Regions from separate parts of the Mobilicoccus sp. genome, predicted to be linked through region 2. Evidence: riboswitches for the same ligand, from Rfam matches in the RefSeq annotation. Region 2 holds a riboswitch; the other holds the start of a gene.
What was found. A riboswitch is a leader RNA that binds a small molecule or an ion and turns the genes downstream of it on or off. The one in region 2 is predicted to bind S-adenosylmethionine.
Positions count from the first base shown of each region.

Region 1: linked by a shared signal. The riboswitch ahead of metB (cystathionine gamma-synthase) and the one ahead of RT054_RS05025 (bifunctional o-acetylhomoserine/o-acetylserine sulfhydrylase) in region 2 are both predicted to bind S-adenosylmethionine.

Region 1 covers NZ_DAMBGD010000020.1:82,607-93,483, forward strand. The annotation lists gene RT054_RS14465 (L-threonylcarbamoyladenylate synthase) at 1-324, shown strand, start outside; gene RT054_RS14470 (hypothetical protein) at 506-1,768, shown strand; gene RT054_RS14475 (helix-turn-helix transcriptional regulator) at 1,983-2,576, opposite strand; gene RT054_RS14480 (hypothetical protein) at 2,712-3,152, shown strand; gene RT054_RS14485 (enoyl-CoA hydratase-related protein) at 3,174-3,953, opposite strand; gene RT054_RS14490 (superoxide dismutase) at 4,333-4,953, shown strand; gene metB (cystathionine gamma-synthase) at 5,027-6,193, opposite strand; SAM riboswitch class I at 6,274-6,396, opposite strand; gene RT054_RS14500 (zinc-dependent alcohol dehydrogenase) at 6,516-7,706, opposite strand; gene RT054_RS14505 (SDR family NAD(P)-dependent oxidoreductase) at 7,960-9,012, shown strand; gene RT054_RS14510 (hypothetical protein) at 9,017-10,114, shown strand; gene RT054_RS14515 (glycerophosphodiester phosphodiesterase family protein) at 10,138-10,877, opposite strand, start outside.
Region 2 covers NZ_DAMBGD010000004.1:116,304-127,180, reverse strand. The annotation lists gene RT054_RS05055 (ABC transporter substrate-binding protein) at 1-881, shown strand, start outside; gene RT054_RS05050 (ABC transporter permease) at 893-1,831, shown strand; gene RT054_RS05045 (ABC transporter permease) at 1,828-2,745, shown strand; gene RT054_RS05040 (ABC transporter ATP-binding protein) at 2,757-4,577, shown strand; gene RT054_RS05035 (P1 family peptidase) at 4,574-5,656, shown strand; gene RT054_RS05030 (YigZ family protein) at 5,653-6,315, shown strand; SAM riboswitch class IV at 6,375-6,489, shown strand; gene RT054_RS05025 (bifunctional o-acetylhomoserine/o-acetylserine sulfhydrylase) at 6,550-7,860, shown strand; gene RT054_RS05020 (Lrp/AsnC family transcriptional regulator) at 8,030-8,527, opposite strand; gene pdhA (pyruvate dehydrogenase (acetyl-transferring) E1 component subunit alpha) at 8,707-9,900, shown strand; gene RT054_RS05010 (alpha-ketoacid dehydrogenase subunit beta) at 9,902-10,877, shown strand, end outside.

The DNA of each region.
Region 1 (10,877 bases), on a different contig from region 2:
CGGGCGACTCCCGAGGTGCCGCGGCGGCTCTCCCATCCCAAGAAGCACACCGTCGGTGTCCGGATCACCGACGACGCCCTCGCCCAGGCGCTGCTCGCCGAACTCGGGGAGCCGCTGCTCACGACGACCTTGATCATGCCCGGCGCGGAGGATCCGATGACCGAGGGCTGGGTGGTCAAGGACGAGCTCGACCACCTCGTCGACATCGTCCTCGACACCGGCGAGTGTGGCGTCGATCCCACGACGGTGGTCGACCTGTCGACCGGCACCGCCGAGGTCCTGCGCCACGGTGCGGGGGACGCCTCGCCGTTCGAGACGGACTGACACGGGGCCGTTGCGAGTCCGCAGTCCCGGTGGTGGACACGGTCGTTCGACCGTCGCGCCTTGTATCCATCCAGATCGCGATGCTCGGGGCGCCGGTGGGCGCCGACCGTAGCCTGGTCGAGTGAGACGGGTACGCACGTGGCCGGGGGCGACCCCGAGGAGATCGGATGTCCTCGTGCTCGTGGCGAGCCTGCCCCTGCTCGCCCTCAGCGCCGCGCCCGTGTGGCAGGCCGGGGGATCGCCGTGGCGCACGGCGTGCCTCGTCGCGCTCGTGGTGATGCACCTGTCGCTGCTCCTCCGCTCCGCGCTGCCGTGGGTGACGTACGCCGCCACGGGCCTCGGGGCCCTCGTGCTCCTCGCCTCGCCGGCGCTGCCGCCGACGGCGACGAGCCTGCCCGGCCCGCTTCCGCCCGTCCTCCTGCCGAGTTCGGCCCTGTTCGGGGTCGCGATCTACTCCGTCGCCGCCCACGCCCGCTCCTACCGTCCGCTGGCCGCGCTCGTCGGTGTCGCGGGCGCGATCGAACTCAGCGCCGCGCTGTGGAACGGGCTGCCGTGGTTGGTCTTCCCCACGATCCCCGAAGCATGGCGTGCGGCCGTCGGGTTCGTCGGCGCCACCCTCGCGCTCCTCGCCTACGCGTGCGGCCGTTGGCGCATGCTCGTCATCGAGCGCGGCGACCTCGACTCCTCGTGGTCGCGGGCGTCGCAGGAAGGTCACTCACGCGACCTCGACCTCGCGGTCACGCAGCAGCAGGCGCGGATGGCCGGGGAGGTGCACCGAGCGGTCGCCGCCCATCTCGAGGACATCCTCGACCAGGCCCGCGAGGGGCGCAGGGCCGCGCGCCGCGCCCCCGGTCTCGCCGCCGACGCCCTCGCCGACATCACGACCTCGGGTGAGGAGGCCCTCGGCCGGGTGCAGACCCTGCTCGCCCTCCTCGACGCGCCCGACCCGCACGACGCCCTCGCGCGGGAGGCGAGCACCTCGGTCCTCGCCCCGGAACACGCCCTCTCCCCCCAGCCGCAGCTCGCGGACCTGCCGCGACTCATCGACGCCGCCCGCGGCGCCGGGCTCGCGGTGACGCTCGAGATGGGCGGGGAACGTCGCGACCTCTCCGTCGCGGGTCAGCTCGCGCTCTACCGCACCGTGCAGGAGGGGCTGACGAACACCGTGCAGCACGCCGGACCCGGCGCCGTCGCGCACGTCGAGTTCGACTGGGAGGGGCCGGAGGCGGAGGTCGTCGTCGAGGACGAGGTGCCCGCCCACCGGGACGCGCCCGCACTGGGGGAGTCGCTGTTCACCGAGGCCGACTACGTCGAGGGGCGAGGCCTGCGGGCGGTCCGTGAACGCCTCGAGGCCCTCGGGGGATACCTCGAGGTGGAGCAGCTCGCCGACGGCTACCGCGTTCGCGGCGTCGTCCCTCGCGACGCCCACCTGCTGCCGGGGTGAGCTGTCGGAGCGATCGGTGCGGGTGACCGGACCGGCGTGGGGTCGGCGTGGGTCGGGTCGGGGTCGGCCTCGACATCGTGGGCGTGACGTGGGCGCCGTCGTGGCCGTCCTCGGGGAGCGTGCCCGCCCCCGGCCTGCCTGCGCGCGCACGGCCGGCGCCCACGTGTTCCCACTCGACTGTGCGGGGCGCCGCGCATCGGCGCCGCCTGCGTGCTCAGTGCCTCTCGTCGTCGCCGCCACGATCGCCGTCGCCGTCGCCGGACCTCGGCTCGAGGGGCTCTCGCATGACGAGCACCGCCTGGGCGGCACCGCCGACGGGGAGGAACACGTGGGGCTGGTCGGCGGCGTAGGCGAGCTGTCCGCCGGTCGTGAGGGTGCGGGGCGTGCCCGCGGCACCGGCCTTCAGCGACCCGGCCACGACCGTGAGGTACCCGCGAACGCCCTTGCGGCAGGCCCGACTCCGCACCCCCGAGGTGATGCGCAAGCGATAGACCTCGACCCGGGTGTCCTCCTCCTCCCACGAGCCGATGAGTCGGGACTCCAGCCCCGCCGAGGGCGGGAGGAGCTGGGGGTCACCCGACCCCCGCTCCTGGAACAGATCGGGCATCGGCACGCCGAGGCCCGAGGCGATCTTGGCGAGCGTGTCGAGGCTCGGGGTGCGCATCGTGCGCTCGAGGTCGGTGACGGTGCCCCGCCCCACGCCGCTGAGCTCGGACAACTCGGTGACCGAGAGGCCCTGGTCGCGGCGCTCCGCCCGGATGCGGGCCCCCAGGCGCTCGACCGCGTCTCCCACGGGTGATTCGTGCATCGGTCCCTCCTCCCTCCTGCGCGCTCGACAGTACGCGAGCCCGCTGACAATCGATCACCGGAGGCGAGGAGGCCGGACTCGGACGGATCGAGGTGACCCGTGCACCTTCACCGGCAATCGCACTACGGTGGGCACGTGACCGACGAATCGCTCCGCACCTCTGTGACCATGGCCGCCCTTGCGGGAGGCACCGTCGCGGCCTGGACGGCCCTGCCCGAGTACGTCGACGGGCGGTGGAAGCGTCTCGCCGCCCGCGGGGCGCTGCTCGCCACGTCCTCCGTCGGCGTGGTCCTGGCCAGTGACTCCGAGCCCACCCCACACCCCGATCGCGACGAGAAGCTCGCCGCGCTCAGCCGCCGACTCGAAGACCCCGTGCAGCGCACGGCGATCTGGCTGATCGCGCTCGTCGGGCTCTCGGCGGTCTCCTCCATCGAGGAGAAGGCGCTCGACGCCGCCGCCGCCCGGTTCGAGGCCCGAGGGGCCCGCTCGCCGCGTACCTCGCTCGGTCTCGCTCTCGGCGCCATCGCCGCGGGCACGCAGCTCGCCCCGCCGTCCAAGAAGTCGACGAAGGCGTGAGCCCCGCCCCCCGACGTGGGGTCAGGGGCGCCCGTTGAAGACCGGGGGGCGCTTCTCGAAGAACGCCGCGAAGCCCTCCTGAGCGTCGGCGCCGACGGCTCCCGCGGCCATCGACTCGATCGCCAGGTCGTAGGCGGCGCGCTGGTCGAGGCCCACCTGTGCGTAGAACGCCTTCTTGCCCATGCCCCGGCCCTCCGCGCTGCCGCGGGTCACACGGGCGACGAGGTCGGCGACCGCCGCGTCGAGTTCCCCATCCGGCACGGCGCGGTTGACGAGTCCCCAGTCCGCGGCGGTGGCGGCGTCGATCGGGTCGCCGGTGAGGGCGAGTTCGAAGGCCCGCTTTCGCGAGACGTTGCGGGACACGGCGACCAGGGGCGTCGTGCAGAACAGCCCGCCCTTGCCCCCGGGGAGGGCGAACCCGGCGGACTCCGCGGCGATCGCGAGGTCGCATGCGGCGACGAGCTGGCACCCGGCCGCGGTGGCCAGAGCGTGGACCCGCGCGATCACGGGCTGGGGGATCTGCTGGACGGCGTCCATCATCTCCGTGCACAGCGTGAAGAGGGCGCGGGTGGCGGCGAGGTCGGCGCCCGCCATGTCGCGGAAGTCGTGGCCGGCGGAGAACACCGGTCCCTGCGCCGCGAGGACGACCGCGAGGGTGTCGCTGCGCCCCGCCTCGCGGATCGCGTCTCGCAGGTCGGTCATCATCGCGATCGAGAGGGCGTTGCGCTTGTCGGGGCGGGCGAGGGTGATCGTCGTCGTGTCACCGTCGCGGGTCTGGAGGACGTTGGTCGTGGCGGCCATGCCTGAAGCATCGGCCGGATCGGACTCCCCTGTCGACCTCCGAGGCGGCCCGAGCACGGTGAGCCGGGGACGGTGAGCGGCGAGCGGCCGACGGGTCCCGGCGAGCGGGCGGACCACTGCCGCACGGGTGCCGTGACCGCCGGCGCCGAGGGGTGAGGGCGGCCCGTGTCGGGGAGGCCGCATCGGACGGCCCTCAGCGCGCTCGCCGTCGGTCCCGGCGCGCGCCGTCTCGCAGTGCGGATACCCCCGTGAATACGAAACGGGATCGTTGGCTAAGGTCGAGGGGACGGCGTCGCGACGGAGTCGACCCGAGGCCCCGTGGGGCCCCTCGTCGCGCCGGCCACGACGCCCGCCCGAGTTCGTCGACGAGAGGAAACTCATGGACGTCTACACCCTGCCCGACCTTCCCTACGACTACACCGCGCTCGAGCCGCACATCAGCGGCCGCATCATGGAGCTGCACCACGACAAGCACCACGCGACGTACGTCAAGGGCGCGAACACGGCGCTGGAGAAGATGGCCGAGGCCCGCGAGGACGGCACCATCGCCGACAAGGCGCTGCTGCTCAGCCGCAACCTGCAGTTCAACCTCGGTGGGCACACGAACCACTCGATCTTCTGGAAGAACATGAGCCCCGACGGCGGCGACAAGCCGACCGGCGAGCTCGCCTCCGCGATCGACGAGTTCTTCGGCTCCTTCGAGGCGTTCCAGGCGCACTTCACCGCCGCCGCCACGACGATCCAGGGCTCCGGCTGGGCCGTGCTCGGCTACGACCAGATCGGCGGCCGTCTCGTCCTGCAGCAGATGGAGGACCAGAGCAACGGCGTCACCGCCGGCCTCATCCCCGTCGTCATGCTCGACATGTGGGAGCACGCCTTCTACCTCGACTACCAGAACGTGAAGCCGGACTACGTCAAGGCCTGGTGGAACGTCGTCAACTGGGCCGACGCCCAGCAGCGCTTCGAGAACGCCCGCACCGGCACGCCGCTCATCGGCTGACCTGCGCGAACACGACCGACGGCCGCCATCCCTCATCGGGGTGGCGGCCGTCGGCGCGTTCGGGCGCGGTGGCTCAGCCGACCCGCGCCGCGCGGTCGAGGGCGGCGGTGAGGTCGAGGAGCACGTCCTCGACGGCGTCGATGCCGACGGAGAAGCGCAGCAGGCCGTCGCCGATCCCGGCGACCTCGCGGGCCTCGGGCGTCATCGAGGCGTGGGTCATCGTCGCGGGGTGGGCGACGAGCGACTCGACGCCACCGAGGGACTCGGCGAGCGTGAACACGTCGAGCCCGCCGACGAACGCCGCGACGGCGTCCAGGCCCCCGACGAGGTCGGCGCTCACCATGCCCCCGAACCCGTGCTGCTGGCGGGCGGCGATGTCGTGTCCGGGGTGGCTCAGCAGCCCGGGGTAGTAGGTGCGGGCGACCGCGGGGTGGCTCTCGAAGAGCTCGGCGACGGCGGCGGCGTTGCGCTGATGCGCCTCCATCCGGACCGCGAGGGTGCGCAGCCCGCGCAGGGTCTGCGCCGAGTCATAGGGGCTCGCGGGGAGGCCGAGCACGTTGGCCCACCAGGCGACGTTCTCGGCGAGGTCCTCGGTGGCGGAGACGACCGCGCCGCCGACGACGTCGCTGTGCCCGTTGACGTACTTCGTCGTCGAGTGCACGACCGCGTCGACGCCGAACGACAGCGGCCGCTGCACGAGCGGGGAGCAGAACGTGTTGTCGGCGACGACCTTCGCACCCGCCGCGTGGGCCGCGCTCGTCACGGCCTCGAGGTCGGTGAGGCGCAGGAGGGGGTTGCTCGGTGTCTCGACCCAGACGAGCGCCGGGGACTGTGCGAGCGCGGCCTCGTAGGCCGCGGAGTCGGTGAGGTCGACGGTGATCATCCGCAGGTCACCGCGCTGGTGGAGGGAGTCGAACAGACGCCACGTACCGCCGTAACAGTCATGCGGGACGACGACCGCGCCGCCCCGATCGAGCAGGGCGTAGAGGACGTTCGTGATCGCGGCCATGCCGCTCGCGGTGATCGTCGTGCCCGCCCCACCCTCGAGGGTCGTGATCGCCTCGCCGAGGACGTCACGGGTCGGGTTGCCGGAGCGCGTGTAGTCGTAGGCGGGGGTCTCCCCGAGGGTGGAGAACGCGAAGGTGCTGCTCAGATACATCGGCGGCACCACCGCGCCATGGGCGGAGTCGGTGCCGATGCCGGCACGCAGGCCACGGGTGAGGCGGGAGATGTCGCTCATGTCTGCTCCTTCGCTGCGGTTCGGCAACACGATCGGTGCGACCCGGCGGCGGAGAACAGCGGGACGGCAGGTGACGCCCCGACCCATCTTCCGGCGGGCGCGTACGCCCTCCGCAGGAGTTGGCACCGAACCCGCTCCGCTCGCGGAGACGGGAGGTTGCCCCGGCGTCGTCGGGCCTGTCCCTCGGCCGGTCTGGATGGATGAGGGATCACCGTAGCCCCCGACCGACGCCCGAGGGCGGGCCCGGTCCACGATGTGGAATCCCGGTCCCGCCCTCGAGACGGTGCGCCGTCCGGTGACGACCGCGGTGACCGTCGCCGCGTCAGGGCTTGAGCACGACCTTGAGGCAGCCGTCCTGCTTCTTCTGGAACTTCTCGTAGTACGCGGGGGCCTCCGACAGTGCGGGGCGGTCGGTCGCGAGGTCCTCGAGGCCGAAGACGTCACCCTCCTCGGTGATGATGCGGAGCAGGTCGTCGGTCCACCGCTTGACGTTGGCCTGACCCATACGGAGCGTGAGCTGACGGTCGAACATGTCCATCATCGGCAAGGGGTCGGCCGCGCCGCCGTACACGCCCGAGATCGACACCGTGCCGCCGCGGCGGGCCGAGCCGATCGCGGTGAGGAGGGCGTCGAGGCGGTCGATGCCGGCCTTGTCGACGGCCTTGCGGGCGAGCGGTCCGGGTAGTTTGCCGGCGAGACCGATGACCTGCTCGGCGATGGGGTTTCCGTGGGCTTCCATGCCGACGGCCTCGATGGACGCGTCGGCGCCGCGTCCCCCGGTCATCTCGCGGACGACGTCGGTGACCTCGCCGTCGACGTCGCGCGCGTCGATCGTCTCGACGCCGTGACGCGCCGCCGTCGCGAGTCGGTCGGCGACGAGGTCGATGCCGATGACCCGTTCGGCGCCGAGGTGGAGCGCCGCGCGGGCGGCGAGCTGGCCCACCGGCCCGAGGCCGACGACCGCGACCGTGCTGCCCTTCTCGACCCCGGCGTACCGCACGGCCTGCCAGGCGGTCGGGAGGATGTCCGACAGGTACAGGTAGCGCTCGTCCGGCCCGTCCTCCGGAACGACGATCGGGCCGTACTGCGCCTGCGGCACCCGCAGGTATTCGGCCTGTCCGCCGGGCACCGCGCCGTACATGCTCGTGTACCCGAACAGGGCGGCCCCCTTGTCCTGGGAGTGGTCCGCGGTCGTCTCGCACTGACTTTGCAGGTCGTGGGTGCACATCCAGCAGTGGCCACAGGAGATGTTGAACGGGACGACGACGCGGTCGCCCACCTTCAGCCGACCCGCGGCCTCCGAGCCGACCTCCTCGACGATGCCCATGGGCTCGTGACCGAGGATGTCGCCGGGCCGGAGGTAGGGGCCGAGAACCTTGTAGAGGTGCAGGTCCGAGCCGCAGATCGCGGTCGAGGTGACGCGGATGATCGCATCGGTGGGCTCCTCGATGCGGGGGTCGGGGACCTCCTCGATCGTGACCTTCTCGGTGCCCTGCCAGGTGAGTGCCTTCATGATGTCTCCTTCTCGCGCACGCGGTCCGTCGGTCGCGTCCCCGATCACTCCGGACGCCGTGGTGGCGCCGACCCCGAGGGGACCGTCGTGCCGTGCTGATGCCCCCGACGCGACCACCTCGAGCCGGTGGCCGGATGAGGCGTCGCCTCAGGGAGGACCCCTGTGCGGGGTGCCGTTCCGCCCATACCCACGTCCTCGCAGGTTCATCCGGGTGCCTCCGGTTCGACCGGACCGGCTGGGGTAAGGGAACCCCATGGAGCACACCACGGCCGGCACGGCGGCCTCCCGTCCCACCGACGACGCCTCCCTCGCGCCCGTCGCCCTCGTCGCCGGGGCTTCGCGAGGTCTCGGACTCGTCATCGCCCGCGAGCTCGCACGCCGGGGGCATCGCGTCGTGGGACTCTCCCGCGATCCCGACGCCCTCGCCGGCGCCGCGGAGACGATGCGGGGGTGGGGATACGAGCTGCACACGACGGTCGCCGACGTCCGTGACGACGCCCGTCTGCGGGAGGTCGTCGCCCAGGTCGAGGCCGAACACGGCCCGATCGAGGTCGCGATCCACGTCGCGGGGGTCATCCAGGTCGGTCCCGAGGAGTGTTTCGAGCGCGCCCACTACGAGCAGGCCATCGACACGATGCTGTGGGGGCCCGTCAACCTCACGCAGGCCGTCCTGCCCGGCATGCGGGCCCGCCGCCGGGGTCGACTCGGCGTCGTCACCTCGATCGGCGGCATGATCAGCGTCCCGCACCTCGTGCCCTACTCGACGGCGAAGTTCGGGGCGGTCGGCTACACCCGCGGTCTCGCCGCCGAGCTCGCCGGTACCGGCGTCACCGCGACGACCATCGTCCCCGGGCTCATGCGCACCGGCTCTCACGTCCAGGCCGAGTTCGTCGGGAACGCCGAGGCCGAGTACGCGTGGTTCGCCCCGGGCGCCGCGATCCCGCTGCTCTCCATGGACGCCGAACGCGCCGCCGCGAGGATGGTCGACGGCGTCCTCGCGGGGCGGAGCCTGCTGCTGCTCTCCCCGCTCACCAAGATCGGCGTCCGCGTCCACGGTCTCGCCCCCGCGACGACGGGGGCGTTGCTCTCGGTGATGGCGAGGGTCCTGCCCGCCTCTCCTCGCCGAGGGGGTGGCGAGACGGTCCTCGGGCACGACGCGCGTGCCCGGTCGTCCTCGGACCTCCTCGAGAGGCTGACGACCCTCGGGACCCGTGCCTCGGCCCGGTTCAACGAGAACCGTCGTCCGCGCCCGGCCAGCGACGCCCGTGTCGGCGGCGGAAGCGGTGAGCGCCCTCACCTAGGCTGAGGCGATGGGCGGGGTGTTCGGGATCACCGGGATCGGCACGGCGCTGATCGCGTGGGCCCTCGCGATCGGTGGCATCGCGGCCGTCACCCGTTCGTGGCCGAGACTCGCCCGCCCGGGGGGCGTCGCGATCGCCGAACGCATCCTCGCGCAGCTGCTCGTCACGGTGCTCCTCGCGCTCGCCGTGGGGGTCACGGTCAACCGCGCCGGGTTGTGGTTCGTCTCCTGGCGCGACCTCGCGTCGGTCGTCACCGGGCCGCCCGCCGGCGACCTCACCCAGCACGGCGCCGAGCTGCCGCCGCCCCCCACCACCCTGTCCCGGTCCTGGGGTGCGGCGGACGTCGAGGTGGTCCCGTCGAAGGAACCGAGCATCGACGCCCATACCGGCCTGCGGGTCTACCGGGTCGCCGGCCGCGCGAGCGGGTACACGGGCACGGTCTACGCCTGGGTGCCTCCTTCGGGCGCCGTCCGTTCGGCGCTGCAGGTGTTCCACGGCTACCCCGTCTCCGCGCAGAGCGCGTTCGCCAACCTCGGACTCGGCCGCCACGCCGCAGGCGTCCTGCGGCACACCGTCGTCCTCATCCCCGACTGGTCGCCGGGCGAACTCGACAGCGAATGCGTCGACGGCCCGGCGGTCAAGATGGAGACCTGGTTGACGACCGACGTCCCGGCCTGGGCGGTCGCGACGTTCGGCGTCCGGCCCCAACGCGAGGCCTGGGCCACCCTCGGCTACAGCGCCGGCGGCTGGTGTGCGGCGATGGCGACGATGCGGCACCCCCGCACCTACGCCGCCGGCATCAGCATGGGCGGGTACATGCGCCCCGAGTTCGCCTCGTCCTACCGGCCCGTCGACCCCGTCGGAGGGCCGTACGATCTGCCGCTGCTCGCGCGCCGTGAGACTCCGGACGTCGCCCTGCTGGTGCAGTACTCGGAGCACGACGTCCACGTCGCCCCCTCGAGCCGGGAACTCGTCGCCGCGGCACGTCCCCCGCTCTCGGTGACACAGTGGTCGACCCCCGACTCCGGTCACCGCGTGGGGGCCTGGAAGCCGCTCATCCCACGGGCGCTCGCGTGGCTGGATCACGCCGTGCCCGATTACGCCTGAGCCGCACCCGGCGAGCGCCGACGTCAGCGCCGACGCAGGCGCCGCCTCGAGGTGGGGCCGGGTGACGACGACCGAGCCGACCCGCCGACCCCTCGGCGTCGCAGGACCGCGAGCGCGAGGTCCGGGCGGTCGGTGACGAGACCGTCCACGCCCAGGTCGAGCAATGCCTCCATCGTCGCCTCGTCGTCGATCGTCCACACATGCACCTGGGCGCCGACGTCGTGGGCCCGGCGGACGAACTCGCGCGTGACGACGCGCAGCCGCAGGGGTCCGGCCGCGAACGTCATCGGCACCTGGTAGGCGACGGCCGGGGAGTGCAGGAGGCGCCATCCGACGGGCGCGTAGCGCAGCCACGCGATGCCGACGCGTCCGGCGGACGTCGCCACCCGTCCGCGGGTGCGGAGGCGGAAGGACCACAGGCGTCGCTCGGAGAACGACCCCACGCAGGCGCGTCGTCCGCGTCGTGGGTCGGCGAGCACGGTCGCGAGGAGCGCGATCGCGCCCGGCGCCTTGATGTCGATGGTGAACGTCGCGCCCGGCAGGGCGTCCATGAGGTCGGCGAGGAGGGGGACGGGTTCACCACCGACCCGGGCGGACTGCACGGCCGACCACGGCAGCTCGGCGACCGCGCCACTCGTGTCGCTCACCCGGTCCAGGCGGTCGTCGTGCAGGGCCACGAGCACCCCGTCGGACGTCGCGTGCACGTCGGTCTCGAGGTGATGCGCACCGGCGTCCCAGGCGGCGCGAAAGGCCCGCAGGGTGT
Region 2 (10,877 bases):
GCGACTACTGGGGCAGCGCGCCCTTCTTCTCCGGGGTCACCCTCAAGTACTTCAAGGACCCGACGGCGCTCAACAACGCACTCCTCACCGACGCGATCGACGTGGTCTCCACGGTCCAGGCGCCCGAGTCGCTCGGGCAGTTCACGAGCGACGACCGGTTCCAGGTCATCGAGGGCACGACGAACGGCGAGGTCGTCCTGTCGTTCAACCAGGCCAGGGCCCCCTTCGACGACCCCAAGGTGCGTCGCGCCGCCCGCCAGGCCATCGACACGAAGTCCCTCATGGAGAGCTGCTGGGCGGGCCGCGGCACGCTCATCGGCAGCATGGTCCCGCCGACCGACCCGTGGTACGAGGACCTCACCGGGGTGCGTCCGTACGACCTCGCCGCCGCCAAGGCCACCCTCGCGAGCAGCACCCACCCCGGCGCCACCGTGCGTCTCCGGCTGCCCACGCTGCCGTACGCCACCTCGTGCGGTCAGGTCGTCAAGAGCGACCTCGAGAAGGCCGGCTTCACCGTCCAGCTCGACCAGCTCGAGTTCCCCGCCGCGTGGATCACGCAGGTGATGAAGAACGGTGATTACGACGCCTCGATCGTCGCGCACGTCGAGCCCCGCGACCTGCCCACCCTCTACGGCAACCCCGAGTACTACCTGCACTACGACAACCCCGCGGTGAAAGCGGCGATCGCGGCCGCCGACGCCGGGGACGAGAACACGCAGATCGCCAAGATGAAGGAGGCCGCCCGCCTCATCAGCGAGGACGACGCCTCCGAGTGGCTGTTCCTCCTGCCCAACCTCATGGTGGCGACGAAGGACATCAAGGGGCTGCCCGAGAACGCCGTCGGTGAGTCCTTCGACGTCACCGGGCTGTCGAGAGGCTGACCCGGCCCACCATGCGCATCCTCCGACGCGTCCTCGGCCTGCTGATCGCGGTGGTCCTCGGCTCCGTGCTCGTCTTCGCGTTCATGCAGATCCTGCCGGGCGACCCCGCCCGGGTGGCGCTCGGACTCAACGCCAGCGAGGAGGCCGTCGCCCGCCTGCGCGCCGACTTCGGGCTCGACCAGCCCCTCCTCGCGCGGTACCTGTCATGGGTCGGTGGCCTGCTCACCGGCGACTTCGGCGTGAGCTACCTGTCGCGCATGCCGATCGGGCCGCAGATCGCCGACCGTCTCGGCGTCACCGCCTGGCTCGTCGGCACGGCGATGGTCGTGGCCGTCCTCCTCGCGGTGCCGCTCGGCACGATCGCCGCGTGGCGGCACCGCCACCCGCTCGGGGTGAGCCTCTCGGCGCTCTCGCAGGTCGGCATGGCGATCCCCTCGTTCCTCGCGGGCGTGCTCCTCATCGCCCTGTTCGCGGTGCGGCTGCGATGGTTGCCCGCGGGGGGATGGGCCGCTCCGTCGGCCGATCCCGTCGCGTTCCTGCGGGCGCTCGTCCTCCCGGCGCTCGCGCTCGGGCTCGTCCAGGCCGCCGTGCTCACCCGCTACGTGCGTTCCGCCGTCCTCGACGTGCTGCGGGAGGACTACCTGCGCACCGCGCGCGCCAAGGGGTTCCCGCCGCTGGCCGCCCTCGTGCGGCACGGTCTGCGCAACGCCTCGATCCCCGTCGTCACGGTGCTCGCCCTCCAACTCACGACGATGCTCATCGGCGCCGTCGTCGTCGAGCGGGTCTTCGTCGTGCCGGGCCTCGGCAGCCTCCTGCTCGACGCCGTCGGCAACCGCGACCTGCTCGTCGTGCAGAACGTCGTCATGGTGCTCGTCGTCTCCGTCGTCGCCGTCAACCTGCTCGTCGAGGTGCTGTACGCGCTGCTCGACCCGAGGTCGGTGCGGCGATGAACACCCGGAACACCCGGAACACCCGGAGAAGGCGGCGGGCGGTCGAGCTCGGGCCGGTCGGGTCGCGTGAACTCGTGCGCCTCGTGCCGCGTCGGCGCCGGCGCATCGACGCCTCGTTGTGTGTCGGGGCGGTCCTCGTGGGACTGCTCGTGCTCGTGGCGCTCGCCTCGTTCGTGTGGACGCCGCACGACCCCGTCGCGATGGAGGCCTCGACGAGGCTCGCGCACCCCGGGCCCGAACACTGGCTCGGCACCGACAAGTTCGGCCGCGACGTCGCGAGCCAGATCATGGTCGGCGCCCGCACGACACTGCTCGTCGGGTGTGTCGCCCTGGGGGTCGCGGCGCTCGTCGGGGTGCCGCTCGGCATCCTCGCCGCGATGGGACCGGCGTGGCTCGGGCGGGTCCTCATGCGCGGCTCGGACATCCTGCTCGCGTTCCCCGCGCTCCTGCTCGCGATCATGCTCAGCGCCGTCTACGGCGGCAGCACGACGATCGCGATGATCGCCATCGGCATCGCCTCGATCCCGACGTTCGTGCGAGTCACGCGCTCGGGGGCGTTGACCGTCCTGCACGCCGAATTCGTCCTCGCGGCGCGCGCGGCCGGGCGTTCCGGCCTCGCGATCGCGTGGCGGCACGTCCTCCCCAACGTCATCGGGCTCGTCATCGTGCAGGCCTCGGTCGCGTTCGCCATGGCGATCCTCGCGGAGGCCGCGCTCAGCTTCCTCGGCCTCGGCACCCCGCCCCCGACCCCCTCGTGGGGTCGGATGCTGCAGGAGAGTCAGGAACTGCTCTGGTCCGCGCCGCGCCTCGCCGTGTACCCCGGCGTCGCGATCGCCCTCGCGGTGCTCGGCTTCAACCTTCTCGGCGACGGTCTGCGCGACGTCCTCGACCCGCGCCTCGGGGACCGCTCATGAGGACGGCGCACGTGACTCCCGACACGCGGACCGCCGCGTCGGGCCCGGTCGAGGTCCTCCGTGTCGAGGGTCTGGGCGTCACCGCCCGGGGCCGCGACCTCGTCAGCGGGGTCGACCTGCACATCGAACCGGGGGAGCGGGTCGGGCTCATCGGGGAGTCCGGCTCGGGCAAGTCGCTCACGGCCCTGTCGATCATGGGGCTGCTCGGCGAGGGCCTCACGCCCCGCGGCTCGATCCGCGTCGCGGGGGTCGAGCACGACGTCGTCGGGGCGGGCGAGCGGGAGCTGTCGGCCATGCGGGGACGCGACGTGTCGATGGTGTTCCAGGAGCCGATGACGGCCCTCGACCCCACGATGCGGGTCGGGCGACAGATCGCCGAGACGATGCTCATCCCGCGCCAGGTCGGCCGCGGACGGTCGGCTCGCCGGGTCGACCCCACGCACACCGAGGAGTCCGCGAGGAGCGCCGCGCTCGTCCTCATGGACGAACTCGGCATCCCCGACCCCGAGAACGCCTACCGCGCCTACCCGCACCAACTCTCCGGCGGGCAGCGACAACGGATCGTCCTCGCGATCGCGCTCGCCAACGACCCCGGGCTGCTCATCTGCGACGAGCCCACCACCGCCCTCGACGTGACGGTGCAGGCGTTCGTCCTCGACCGCATCGTCCGGGCGACCCGTGATCGCGGTGCGGCCGTGCTCTTCATCAGCCACGACCTGCCGGTCGTCGCCTCGGTGTGCAGCCGCGTGTACGTGATGAACTCCGGACGCCTCGTCGAGTCCGGGCCCACCGAACGCGTCTTCACCCGGCCCACGCATCCCTACACCCGTCGCCTCATCGACGCGTCCACGCTGCCACCCCGAGCCCCGGCCATGTCCCCGTCGGTGACCCCGACCGTCCGGGCGATGTCGGGGACGCCGGCCGTCGAGCCCCCCGCGGCGGGTGCCCCGGCGGCCGGTCCACCCGCGTTCGAGGTCACCCGCCTCACCCGGACCTATCGGCGCGGCGGGTGGTTCGGGGGCGGGCGGCGCATCGAGGCCCTGCGCGGGGTCGATCTGCGAGTCGAGGCGGGCGAACGGGTCGGGATCGTCGGGGAGTCCGGCTCGGGCAAGTCGACGTTGCTGCGGATCATCGCCGGGCTCGACGCACCGACCTCGGGTGCCGTGAGCGTCGACGGACGCCCCACGCGCTCCGCGGCCGACGTGCGGCACGTCCGCGAGCGGCTGCAGCTCGTGTTCCAGGACCCGATGAGCAGCCTCGACCCGAGGATGCGGGTCGCCGACATCGTCGCGGAGCCGCTCGTCGGACTCGGCCGGCCGGGCGGGCGCGAGCGCGTCGATGCGGTCCTCACCTCCGTCGGCCTGCGGCCGGAGATGGGCGAACGGTTCCCGCACCAGTTCAGTGGCGGTGAACGCCAACGCATCTCGATCGCCAGGGCCCTCGCGCCGTCGCCGGGCATCCTGCTCGCCGACGAGCCGGTGAGCGCCCTCAGCGTCTCGGTCCGCGCCCAGGTCCTCGCGCTGCTCTCCGGGCTCGTCGACGACCTCGGCCTCACGCTCGTCATGGTGAGCCACGACCTCTCGGTCATCCGCCACGTCTGCGACCGGGTCCTCGTCATGCGTGACGGCGAGGTCGTCGAGTCCGGCCCGACCGCCACCGTCTACGAGCATCCCGAGCATCCGTACACCCAGCGTCTCGTCGGTGCGATCCCCACGCTGGAGAAGGCGCTCGCCGGCGTCGACGCCACCCGCCTCGCACGGCCCCCGCAGGCGGGGGCTTCCCGTCACCGTCCGCGCCACGCCCACCACGGACCCCAGGGGGGCTCCCGATGACGACCGGCCCCACGAACTCCCTCCTCGACGTCGCCGGGCTGCGGGTCGGGCATGCGAGCGCCTCCGCACCGGGGGCGCTGTCGGGCAGCACCGTGGTGCTCGCCGACCCCGAGCTGCTCGCCTCTGCGGCCGGTGGCGGCATGGTCGCGGGCGTCGACGTCCGCGGCGGAGGCCCCGGCACACGGGAGACCGATCTGCTCGACCCCCGCAACGTCGTCGAGCGCGTCCACGCCGTCTGCCTCACCGGTGGGAGTGCCTTCGGGCTCGGCGCGGCCGACGGGGTGATGGCCGGCCTCCACGCCCGCGGGATCGGCCTGCCCATGGGCGGGCCGGGCGACGTCGTCCCGCTCGTCCCCGCCGCGGTGATCTTCGACCTCGGGCGGGGCGGGACGTTCGCCGCCCACCCCGACGCCACGACCGGGGCCGCGGCCCTCGAGGCGGCGCTCGCCGACGCCCCGGGCGGGAGGGTCGAGATCGGATGCGTCGGCGCAGGGCGGGGGGCCAAGGCCGGCGGGTTCAAGGGCGGCATCGGTACGGCGAGCGCGGTGTGCCCCGACGGGAGCAGCGTCGCGGCCCTCGTCGTGTGCAACTCCCTCGGCGAGGTCGTCGCGCCCGACGGCACGTTCCACGCCGCCGACGTCCTCCTGCGCGAGGACGGTGGACCGGTGCGTGCCCCCTCGGCGACCGACCTCGAGGCCTCGCGGGAGGCGGCGACCCGGGTGCCCCCGCAGCCGGTGGGGATGCCGGGGCTCGCGACGACGATCGGCGTCGTCGCCACCGACGCGACGCTCACCAAGGCCCAGTGCGCCAAGCTCGCCGGAGTCGGGCACGACGGTCTCGGCATCGCGATCCGCCCCGCGCACACGATGCTCGACGGGGACACCCTCTTCGGACTCTCGACGACGCAGCGGCCTGCTCCCGACCTCCTCGCGTTCTACGAGATCCTCACCCGGGCCTCTCTCGTCGTGGCCCGCGCGGTCGTGCGGGCCGTCCTCGCGGCGGAGAGCACGACGACGCCGATGGGCACCTGGCGCTCCTACCGCGAGGCGTTCCCCAGCGCGTTCGAGGACGGCGCGTGAGCGGCGCGCCGGAGCTGCTCAGCCTCGTCGCGCCCGTCGAGGCCGAGATCGAGGTCAAGCGGTCGCGGTTCCTCGCGCGCCTCGAGCCGGTTCTCGACGAGACCTCGGCGCGTGCGGTCGTGGACTCGGCGCGCAAGCGTCATTGGGACGCCCGGCACCACTGCTCGGCGTTCGTCCTCGGTGTCGAGGGGGCGCCCGGGCGCGCGGGGGAGTCCGGGGTGATCCAGCGGAGCTCGGACGACGGTGAGCCGGCCGGTACCGCCGGGGCCCCGATCCTCGAGGTCCTCACCGGACGGGGACTCACCGACGTCGTCGCGGTCGTCACGCGGTGGTTCGGCGGGACGCTGCTCGGCACCGGCGGGCTCATCCGGGCCTACGGCGACGCCGTCCGCGAGGCGTGCGAGGCCGCTCGGCCCGTGCGCTACCGCCTCCTCGACCGGGTCGAGGTCGACGTCCCGGCCGCCGACGTCGGCCGCGTCGAGAACGAGCTCCGGTCCCGCGGGGTGAGCGTCGCGGGCACCGACTACGGCGTGCTCGCCACCCTCCACCTCGACGTCGACCCGACGGCGCTCGCCGAGGTGGGGGCCCTTCTCGCCCAGGTCACGGGCGGTGCGGCCGACCCGCGCCGCGTCGGAGCATCCTGGTCGCGGGTGGGCTGAGGGGAGTCCGAGGTGTGGACCGTTGTCCGTACCTCGGACTCATGGGTATGCTCGCGCCAGGTCAAGAGCGCCAGCGACAAGCCCCGGCTCGCTGGTCGGCAACCCTTCACCTGCGGTGGGGTGCCCCGGGTGACGACCTGGCCGACCGCACCCGTGTGTCGGCAAGCGCGGGAGTCCGCGCACCTTCGTGCATTCGTGCCATCGCGCACCCCATGCCCATCGAGGAGCAGCGACATGAGCAACTGGGCCTTCGAGACCCGACAGATCCACGCCGGCCAGACCCCCGACCCCACGACGGGTGCCCGGGCGCTGCCGATCTACCAGACGACGAGCTACGTCTTCGGCGACGCCCAGGTCGCGGCCGACCGGTTCGCCCTCAGCGACCTCGGCCCCATCTACACCCGGCTCGGCAACCCGACGACCGAGGTCGTCGAGAACCGCATCGCCGACCTCGAGGGCGGTGTCGGGGCGCTGTTGTTCGCCTCGGGGATGGCGGCGACGACCGCGGCGATCCTCAACATCGCGCAGGCGGGTGATCACGTCGTCGCCGGTGCCGCCCTCTACGGCGGCACCTACAACCTGCTCAAGTACACGCTGCGTCGTCTCGGCATCGAGACGACGTTCGTCCAGGACCAGGGAAACCTCGACGCCTGGCGGGCGGCAATCCGCCCCGAGACCCGCCTCGTCTACGGCGAGACGATCTCCAACCCCGACCAGCAGGTGCTCGACATCGCCGGGATCGCGTCGGTCGCCCACGACGCCGGGGTGCCTCTCATCGTCGACAACACCGTCGCCACCCCCTACCTCATCCGGCCGATCGAGCACGGCGCCGACGTCGTCGTGCACTCGGCGACGAAGTACCTCGGCGGCCACGGCACGAGCATCGTCGGCGCCCTCGTCGACGCGGGGGCGTTCGACTATGGCGCCGAGCCGGGCAAGTTCCCGCAGTTCACCGAGCCGAGCGAGAGCTACCACGGCCTCGTGTACGCCCGTGACCTCGGCAAGGACTCCGCGTTCGGGGCCAACCTCAGCTTCATCCTCAAGGCCCGGGTCGACCTGCTCCGCGACACGGGAGCGGCCGTGGCCCCGTTCAACGCGTTCCTGCTCGCCCAGGGGCTCGAGACCCTCAGCCTGCGCATGGAGCGCCATGTCGAGAACGCCCGTGCGGTCGCGGCCTTCCTCGAGACCCACCCGCAGGTCGAGTCGGTGAACTACGCCTCCCTGCCGGGCAACCGCGACCACGAGCGGGCGGAGACGTACTGCCCCCGCGGTTCGGGCGCGGTGTTCAGCTTCGAGATCGCGGGCGGCATCGACGCGGGCCGCCGGTTCGTCGAGGCCCTCGAGCTGCACAGCCACGTCGCGAACATCGGCGACGTGCGCTCGCTCGTCATCCACCCGGCCTCGACGACCCACAGCCAGGGCAGCGACGAGGACCGCCTCGGCGCCGGCGTCACCTCCGGCCTCATCCGCCTCGCCGTCGGCATCGAGCACGTCGACGACATCCTCGCCGACCTCGAGAAGGGCTTCGCCGCCGCCGCGGGGTGAGCGGCCGTCGCGATCGCCCGACCTCGCCGGACCACGCGGGCCCGACTCCGCCCGGTCCGGCTGGACGGCGCGGCCGGCTCAACCCACCCGGCGCCCGCCGACCCACCCGGTCGGCGGGCGCTGCGCGCCTCCCCGCCTCGCCCAGTCGCCGATGACGCGATTGCTGACGTCATCGATCCGGGGGGTGGGTGGGGTCGTCGACCCAGGCGCCGGGGCCGGGGGAGTCGGCGAAGACGAGCCAGGTGCGGGTGGAGCGGACCCCGGGGATCGACTGGAGCTCGGTGAGCACGACGACGCGCAGAGTCTCGTTGTCCGGCGCGCGGACGAGGACGAGGACGTCGAACTCGGCCGCGACGAGGGAGACGTGCTCGACGTATCGCACCGCGGCGACGCGGCTGCTGATCTCCCGCCACGCGTCCTGCTCGACCGACAGGGCGACGTAGGCGCTCGTCGCGAGTCCGGCCCGCACCGGGTCCACCCGCGCCGAGAAGCCCGTGATGACCCCGGACTCGACGAGACGGTCCAGGCGGGAGTAGGCGCTCGCCCGGCTGATGTGCACGCGTTCGGCGAGGGCGCGGATCGAGAGCCGTCCGTCGCCCACGAGTTCGGTGACCATCCGTCGGTCGACCACATCGAGCGTGGGCCCCGAATCGGATGAACGGTCCATCGATGACCCTCCTCGTCGCAATTCGTCCGGTCTTCGCCGGTCCTCTTGAGCCGAGCGTACGTCGGGCACGACGATCGGGCGAACGAGTCCTCCCTGCAGGCACGCCCGACCTCGCCCCGCAGCGGCGGACGCTCGCACCGTCGCCGACGACGTCGTCGGCTCGACCCGCAGGAGGTCGCATGGCTCCCACCCGCAAGGCCGCGAACGCGCGTGCGTCCAAGGCCGCCGAGCAGGCCGCACCCGACGGGGTGGAGGCGCCGTTCCAGAAGGGCCTCATCCCCGCGCCGACCCCCGTGTCCTTCCTCGACGCGCACGGTGAGCGGGTCACCCCGGTCACCGACGACTACGTCGCCCCGGACGACGACGACGTCCTCGAGTGCTACCGGCGGATGGTGATCGGTCGGCGGTTCGACGCTCAGGCGACGGCGCTCACCAAGCAGGGCCGTCTCGCGGTCTACCCGAGTTCCCGTGGGCAGGAGGCCTGTCAGGTCGGCTCCGTCCTGCGGATCCGCGAGGACGACTGGTTCTTCCCCACCTACCGGGACTCCGTCGCGCTCGTCTCCCGGGGCATCGATCCCGTCGAGGTGCTCACCCTCCTGCGCGGGGACGCCCACTGCGGCTACGACCCCGCCGCCACCCACACGGCAGCGCAATGCACGCCGCTCGCGACGCAGCTGCTCCACGCCGCCGGCGTCGCCTACGGTGAGCGGCGTCAGGGTCGCGACCGCGTCGCGCTCGCGTTCATCGGCGACGGGGCGACGAGCGAGGGCGACTTCCACGAGGCGCTCAACTTCGCGGCCGTGTTCAAGGCGCCGGTGGTGTTCGTCGTCCAGAACAACGGGTGGGCGATCTCCGTGCCCCTCGAGAAGCAGACCGCAGCCCCCAGCCTCGCCTACAAGGGCATCGGCTACGGCGTCGTGTGCGAGCAGGTCGACGGCAACGACGCCCTCGCCGTGCTCGCCGTCGTCGGCAAGGCCGTCGACTGGGCGCGTTCGGGCAAGGGGCCGGTGCTCATCGAGTTGCACACCTACCGCGTGGAGGCCCACACCAACGCCGACGACCAGACCCGCTACCGCACCTCCGACGAGGTCGAATCCTGGAAGCAGAAGGACCCCGTCGAGCGTCTCGCCACCTATCTGCGCTCGGTCGGCAGGCTCGACGACGACCTCGACGCGCAGTACGCGCAGGAGGCCGAGGACTTCGCCGCCGACCTCCGCGACCGGATGAACGAGGACGCCCAGCCACAGGTGACCTCGATGTTCGCGCACGTCTACGACGGCCCCACCGCTCAGCTCGTCGAGCAGCGGGACATGGTGCTCGAGGAGATCGAGGCCGAGCGCGAGACCCTCCCCGCCTCCGGAAAGGACGCCTGACATGGCTGCGACGACGTTCGCCTCCGCCCTCAACCAGGCCATGCGCGACGCCCTCGCCGAGGACGAGCGCGTCCTCGTGTTCGGTGAGGACGTCGGCGTCGCCGGTGGGGTGTTCCGCATCACCGACGGCCTCGCCCGCGACTTCGGCGACGACCGCTGCTTCGACACCCCCCTCGCCGAGTCCGGCATCGTCGGGTTCGCGATCGGTCTGTGCATGGCGGGTCTGCGCCCGGTCGTCGAGATGCAGTTCGACGCCTTCGCCTACCCGGCGTTCGAGCAGATCACGAGTCACGTCGCGAAGATGCGCAACCGCACGCGCGGCGCGTTGCCGATGCCGATGGTGATCCGCGTGCCGTACGCCGGCGGGATCGGCGGAGTCGAGCACCACTGCGACTCCTCGGAGGCGTACTACGCCCACACCCCCGGCCTGCGGGTCTACACCCCGGCCACCGTCGAGGACGCGTACGTCATGCTCCGGGCCGCGATCGAGGACCCGGACCCCGTGGTGTTCATGGAGCCCAAGCGGCTCTACTGGAGCAAGGCCGACGTCGACCTCGAGGCCCTCGCCGCCGGCGGGGGGACGCCGATCGGACGAGCCGTCGTCCGCCGCGAGGGCACCGACGTCACCCTCGCCGCGTACGGCCCGAGCGTCCCCGTCGCGATGGAGGCCGCCGCGGCGGCGCAGGAGGAGGGGTGGAGCTGCGAGGTCGTCGACCTCCGCACCATCAACCCCTACGACGACGACACGCTCGTCGAGTCGGTCCGCCGGACCGGTCGCTGCGTCGTCGTCCAGGAGGCCCAGGGCTTCGCGGGTGTCGGGGCCGAGATCGCCGCGCGGGTGCAGGAGCGGGCGTTCCACAGCCTCGCGGCACCGGTGCTGCGGGTGTCGGGACTCGACATCCCCTATCCGCCACCGAAGCTCGAACACCACCACCTGCCGGGTGTCGACCGGGTCCTCGACGCGGTCGCCCGCCTCC